Regions from separate parts of the Ruegeria sp. AB9 genome, predicted to be linked through region 2. Evidence: riboswitches for the same ligand, from Rfam matches in the RefSeq annotation. Region 2 holds a riboswitch; the other holds the start of a gene.

Region 1 (3,415 bases), on a different contig from region 2:
AACCCGCGGGCGCGCAGGCTTCGGATCAAGGCCGCTACCGGAGCGGTGTCCGCCGAAGTCAGATAAGCACGATAAAAGGTGACGAGAATGCGTTTCCGATCGCCTTCGAACGCTTTTTCCGCCGGGATTACGCCTTGATCAGGACACCAGACACCGCATTCAGGCAGCGTTTTGGCCCCCATAACAGGTCCTGCATAGAGCCCCGCTGCCAGAGCCATTTGCGCCAGTGCAGCCTGGGCCGCGACCTCGCCACCCGTGTCGCAAAGATGCGACAGGCGTCGCAGGGTCGAGACGGGCAGGGTGGAATAGTCATCCAGCCGGTTATCCTCGCGCCCGTCCGCTGGTAAAACGGCCAGGGCGATGCCCTTAGATTGGGCCAACGCCAGAACCTGTTGAAGGCCGTAAGACCAATAGGGCACGCCGCCGATCAGTCGTATCAGGATGCCTTTGGCACCTTCGAGCGTCTGTTCGACATAGGTATCGACCGACAGCGGGTGTTTCAGCGCCGTCAAATTTGCCAGCCGCAAGGTCGGCATACGTCCCTCAGGCCCGCCACCACGATGCCAACCTGCCGCGAAAGCGCCAAGGTCACTATCGGAGAACGACAGCACCACCAGATCCGCCGGGCTTTGGCCCAGATCGGTCGGGGTCTCGGTTTCCTCGAGCCCGTGGCTTTCGCGGAAGACGACGTGCATGGGTTTTACTCGGCTGCCTCGGTCACGCCCACGAGGATATCGCGGATTGCGGCTTCTTTGATGTCATCATGCTCGGCGATCACGACCAGACGCGAGCGGCGTTCCTCGCCGGGCGCCCAAGGGCGGTCATACTGATGACGGACGCGGGCACCGACAGCCTGAACCAGCAGGCGCATGGGTTTGCCCTGAACGGCGGCATACCCTTTGACGCGCAGGATGTTCAGCTCATTGGCCAGACGTTCGATATTGGCAACAAGTTGGGCCGGGTCGGTCTGTTCAGGCAGTTCGACAATGATGCTTTCGAAATCGTCATGCTCGTGGTCGTGGTGACCGTCGTGGTGGCTCGGCCGGGCGTCCATGTCATCTTCGGCGGCAGCCTCAAGGCCCAGCACGACGCGTACGTCTACGGCACCTTCGGCGACTTCAACCACCGGCAGCGGGCGCGGGGCTTCGGCTGCGATGACCTCTTTGGCCTTTGCGACACCTTCCGGGCCGGCCAGATCCGGCTTGGTCAGCAAGATGATGTCGGCACACGAGATCTGATCCTCGAACACTTCGGAGAGGGGCGTTTCATGGTCGATCGAGTCATCGGCCAGGCGCTGGGCGTCCACAGCCTCGACATTCGGAGCAAACCGACCGGCAGCGACGGCCTCGGCATCCGCCAGCGCGATCACGCCATCAACGGTGATTTTCGAGCGGATATCGGGCCAGTCAAACGCTTTCAACAGTGGCTTTGGAAGCGCCAGTCCCGAGGTTTCGATCAGGATGTGATCGGGGCGCGGCTCCAGCGCCATCAGTGCCTCGATGGTTGGGATGAAATCATCGGCCACCGTGCAGCAGATGCAGCCGTTCGCCAGCTCCATGATATTTTCTGCTGGGCAATCAGGGATGGCGCAGGATTTCAGGATGTCGCCATCGACGCCCACATCGCCAAACTCGTTGACCACAACGGCAAGGCGCTTGCCTTGCGGGTTCTGCATCAGGTGCTTGACCAGCGTGGTCTTGCCGGAGCCCAGAAAGCCGGTGATCACAGTGACGGGGAGTTTTTCAAGAGTGCTCATTTCGGGGCTCCAATCGGGGGAATGCGGGCTGCGCAGTTTTTGCGGAAATGTTCGGGGCGTTCACGCCATTTGACCAGGCCATCCTCGGTCGCGAGGTACTTCGTGGCACCCTCCACGATGGTCTCGACATGGTCGGTTTCGTTGAGGTGCTCGTACACGAAAGTCCAGCGATCCGGACCTCCGCGCAATACGATGGAGCAGCCTTCGTCACAGTTCGACAGGCACTCTACGGCTTTCAGGGTGATGCCCTCGGGCAGGTCAGCTTGCTCAAGCGCCTTGTGCAGCAACGTGCCAGGCCGCTGCGCGTCATCTTCAACAGGCGACCCGCGCCGGCAGGTGGTACAGACCAGCAACTCGACTGGTGTAGTTTCGGTCATGTCTCTCATCCCCCCAAATCCTCTTCGCGGGGGACGGGGTTTCATGCGGGCCACGATTGGTCACGGACCCGACACCGGAACACCCCGCCCGGTTTCAACTTCGGTTGTTGGCAGGTCTCCCGGCTTGCAGATACCAGAGGCGGGCCTCTGTCGGATGTCCCGCCTTCCCGGCCTGTGGCCAGTGGCATTGGGCACCCTCTCCGTTCACGGTCGCGGGGGCGGCTGCGTTTGGCGGTAAACCCGTTGACGCATTCCCTTTTCATCGGCTGTCGCCGACACCAACGAAAGGGACATGCGGCACCGCTGGCCTGCTTGTCAAGCGAGTCGCGCGTAACATTTATGCCGAGGGAGAAAAAGCGACCTCTGGACGGCGATGGGCGGCATCGTGTGCAGGGGATTAGTCTGGGATGAGCCCGGCGATTATCAACATCTTATGGAGGGTAGCCCACCGTGATGACGGGTTGCCTTAGCTGAGCCTTTTTGAACGAGGGAAAAGGCCATCGAATACAACCGATCTTTTCGCCTTAATATATGAGGTTGATCATAACCAGCGAGACGACCAAAAACAGAGCCGTCATAACTCCGCCCGAGCGCACGAAATCCATCACTTTGTAACCTGCCGGCCCCATGATCAGCGCGTTCACCTGATGGGTTGGAATGATGAAGCTGTTCGAGGTGGAGATGGCGACTGTCAGAGCAAAGACGGATGGGTTCCCTCCTGCCGCCACCGCAATCGACACTGCAAGCGGCACGAGCAGGACCGTAGCCCCGACATTCGACATGACCAGCGAAAAGGCTGTAGCCAGAATGGCGATACCGGTTTGCAGTGACCAGAGCGGCCAGCCGTCCAGAATTACCATGATCTGCTGCGCAATCCATGCAGCGGTGCCAGTGTTCTGCACGGCTTGCCCCAATGGTATGAGGCAGGCAAGCAGGAAAACGGTGTTCCATCCAACAGCCCGGTATGCCTCATCCACGCTCAGCACCCGTGTCAGCATCATGCCTGCCGCTCCGGTCAGCAGGCACAGCGAAAGCCGGACATCTGTGAATAGAATCAAGGACAGTGAAATGGCAAAAAATGCCAGCGCCCAGCCGACCTTCTGCGGCCTCAGCTCGTCTTGTGGAAAGTCAGTCGTCACAACAACAAAATCCGGATCACGCTTGATCCGCATCAGGTTGTCCCATCTGGTATGCGCCACAAGCATATCACCCGCCTGGAATTTCTCGAGTCCGATCTGAGTGGATTTGTGGTCGTCCGTCTCGACATGGCTGAGCGTCTCTT
Region 2 (3,415 bases):
GCCGCGCGGGGCATCTCACTAAAGCAGGGCTACGAAACATGACCGCGGAAAGCTTGCGAGCGGCCATGGCATTGGGCGCTGACGTTGCCGCTGTGACTGTGTCACGAGCCGGGGCCGAACCACCTTGGGCGCATGAGCTTTGATCGGTAGAATGGCACAATGAAACGATCAGAAATCAACCGCATCAAATCCGAGGCACAGGCGTTCATTCAGTCTTTCGGTGCCGTGTTGCCACCCTTTGCGGATTGGTCGCCGGAGCAAATGCGCAGCCCTGTGGCCGAAACGATCCGTAGTCGCGGATTGGGGTGGGATATTACCGATTACGCTCAAGGCCGGTTCGACAAGCTTGGCTTGTTCCTGTTCACCCTTCGAAACGGTGAAGTGAGTGATCTCACATCCGGTCGTGGGATGCTCTATGCGGAAAAGCTGCTGATTTCGAAAGATCAACAGCTATCGCCGATGCACCGGCATATTGTCAAAGCGGAAGACATCATCAACCGGGGTGGTGGCGATCTGGTTCTGGAAATCTATGCGTCGGATCCAAGCGGCGGAATTGACCGGAACAATCCGGTGACGGTCCCGAGCGATGCCTGCCCTGTTACCTTGCAACCCGGAGAGCATTTGCGACTTAAGCCGGGGCAAAGCGTGACATTGATGCCCGGCGTCTGGCATGCCTTCTGGGCCGAACATGGCGATTGCCTCATAGGTGAGGTTTCGACTGTGAATGATGACCGTACGGATAATGTGTTTGAAGACCCGATCCCTCGGTTCTCTAAAATCGAAGAAGATGCTAAGCCGGATTTTCTTCTTGTGTCAGACTATTAGCCTCATTTTGGATAGAGTCGCGCAAACAGGAAGACAGACCCAACGCTCGCAATGCGATCCAGCCCCCGATCTTTCTGCCGCTTGACAAGTCTTGCGTCGCCAGACTAGCTGATCGGGATGGTTCCGTAAGGGATGAAAATGGGAATACGGTGCGGCGCCGGAATGCGCCAAGTCCGTGACTGCCCCCGCAACTGTAAGCGGAGAGCGACGCCACTGTGCCACTGATCCGAAAGGGTTGGGAAGGTGGGCCGAGCTGTGACCCGCAAGTCAGGAGACCTGCCATCGCATGGTAAACCAACCCGAGGCGGGGCGTCTCGGAAGGAGGCTTGATGGCGCGGTTGCGTGAAATTTCGGTATTTGCCCCCGATCTGACTCTGGCAAAAGACGGAGAGGGCAATGACCTACTATTCTGATCACTACGTTCTGATCTGTTCGACATGTCAGGGGCCGATCCCAGCCGAGGCTGCGCAAAAAGTGCTGGATGCTCAGCTTCCGGACGGTTTTGAAACCCGGATGATTGCATGCATGGCAGGTTGTGAACGGGCCATGACCGTTGGCTTTCAGGCCGCTGGCAAAGCTCAGTACCTATTTGGTGATATTGAAACGGCAGGCGACCTGACGGCGCTGGTCGATTTTGCAACCCAGTTTGGTGACAGCGACGATGGCTGGACCAGTGCGTCGGATCGGCCCCCTGCCCTCTTTACAAAGACCTTATCGCGGATGCCCGCCTTGCCATTGGCGGGCGCGTCATGAGTTTTCTGGTTGCTGAGGATCTGGAGTATTACGCCCTCAACGGCGATGTCTTACTGAAAAATGTGTCATTCAGTCTGGACGAAGGTTCAATTCTGGCAATTGCCGGACCGAACGGTGCCGGGAAGACCACGCTGCTGAAACTGCTGTGCGGGATCGAGCGGATCGCGTTGGGTGATGTTCGGATTCGAGGCCAAAGTCTTCGCAACCTGTCCGCCCGCCAGCGCGCCCAATCCATTGCCGTGGTTGGCCAGCAGGAAATGCCGGACGGACGCATGCGCCTGCAAGACTATGTTGCCTTGGGGCAAATCCCGATTCAGGGTGACCGATCGGCGGCTCAGCACAAGGCTGATCTGGAACGGGTGCTAACGACGACCGAGCTGTCTCACTTCGCGAACAAACCGATGAGCCAATTATCAGGTGGTGAACGTCAGCGTGCTCATATCGCGCGTGCACTGGCGCAAAACCCGTCTTTGCTGTTTTTGGACGAACCTACCAACCATCTGGACCCTGACGCCAAGGGGCACATGCTGTCGCTGGTTGCTGATCTGGGTGTGACGGTCGTCATGATTGTCCACGATCTGGTGATGATCCCGGAATTTGCCACCCATGTGGCGTTGATGAAAGCTACGCGCCTGACAGGGTTTGGGCCTGTTAGCGAAGTTCTGACCCCTGATCGCGTGCGTGACACGTTTGGCGTGGATTACCTGTGCTTTCAACATGAAGGTCGCATGATCCCGGCGCTGGATATCCGAAAACGAAAACTGTCATCATAACAGGAGCTTAAAATGATGCAGAAACTCTGGCCGGTGGCTCTTTTCACTGGCCTCGCTAGCGGTGCGGCGGCGGATGCTGTGACCGTAGATAACTGCGGCGAACCGTTGGTTTTTGAAACGGCGCCCGAGCGTCTGGTCGTGCATGACATGAACATGACGGATATGGCTTTCGCTTTGGGTTTGCAGGACAAAATCGTGGGCCTGACCGGAATTACTGGTTGGTACAAAACAAGCCCTGATTTTGATGCTCAGCGCGGCGAAATCCCAGAGCTTGCCCCTAAATATCCGACCATTGAAAACCTCGTGGCCGTCGAACCCGATCTGTTCTTTGCGGGTTGGTACTATGGCATGAAACCCGGCGGCGATGTCACGCCCGCCACTCTGGAGCCTTTCGGAATCAAAACCATGGTTCTGACCGAAAGCTGCGTTCATCTCGACAAGGACCGCTCCGAGGCCAGCATGGACCTGCTGTTTGATGACGTTCTGCGTCTGGGCAAGGTCATGCAGGTTGAGGATAAGGCTGAGGCACTGATCACCGGCTGGAAAGACCAATTATCCAGCATCGAAGCAAAAACAGCCGATCTGAAAAAACCTCGTGTGTTCCTGCTGGACGGACCCGCCGATGCTCCGTTCACCGCCGGCAAGTTCGCCATTCCCGATGCAATGATTGCAGCTGCCGGGGGTGAGAACGTGACCCATGATCTGGACACAAGCTGGGGCCGCACGTCGTGGGAGGCCGTGGCCGCTTCTAACCCGGAGTTTCTGGTTCTGCTCGACTATCAGTCCGGCAATGGAGCAGCAGACACCTTCCAGTTTCTGAAAGATCATCCTGTGATGTCGCAAACGGACGCGGTCAAGAACGAACGTTGGATCGGCCTGCGGTACGAAGAACTGACGCCCGGACCGGCAAACATCGAAGCGATCGCAAAAATGGCAAGGGCCATGCATCCGGATACCAACTGATATGGTCCATTTGGGCCGTTTGATTATGCTGGGGGCGGTTATTCTGACCGCCCTTTTGCTGCTGTCCATAGTCTATGGGACGACGCAAATCCCGATGCGCG

What was found. Region 2 has a riboswitch for cobalamin ahead of ACR0K5_RS18755 (DUF1636 family protein). Riboswitches for the same ligand answer to the same signal wherever they lie in the genome.
Region 1: linked by a shared signal. The riboswitch ahead of ACR0K5_RS18095 (DUF1636 family protein) and the one ahead of ACR0K5_RS18755 (DUF1636 family protein) in region 2 are both predicted to bind cobalamin.

The regions. Positions count from the first base shown of each region.
Region 1 is NZ_JBQGAA010000010.1:89,201-92,615, reverse strand. Features, by position in the region: gene cobN (cobaltochelatase subunit CobN) at 1-695, opposite strand, end outside; gene cobW (cobalamin biosynthesis protein CobW) at 701-1,756, opposite strand; gene ACR0K5_RS18095 (DUF1636 family protein) at 1,753-2,133, opposite strand; cobalamin riboswitch at 2,226-2,431, opposite strand; gene ACR0K5_RS18090 (SLC13 family permease) at 2,658-3,415, opposite strand, start outside.
Region 2 is NZ_JBQGAA010000011.1:78,814-82,228, reverse strand. Features, by position in the region: gene ACR0K5_RS18765 (carbohydrate kinase family protein) at 1-143, shown strand, start outside; gene ACR0K5_RS18760 (D-lyxose/D-mannose family sugar isomerase) at 160-825, shown strand; cobalamin riboswitch at 929-1,123, shown strand; gene ACR0K5_RS18755 (DUF1636 family protein) at 1,222-1,578, shown strand; gene ACR0K5_RS18750 (ABC transporter ATP-binding protein) at 1,575-2,351, shown strand; gene ACR0K5_RS18745 (ABC transporter substrate-binding protein) at 2,364-3,314, shown strand; gene ACR0K5_RS18740 (FecCD family ABC transporter permease) at 3,316-3,415, shown strand, end outside.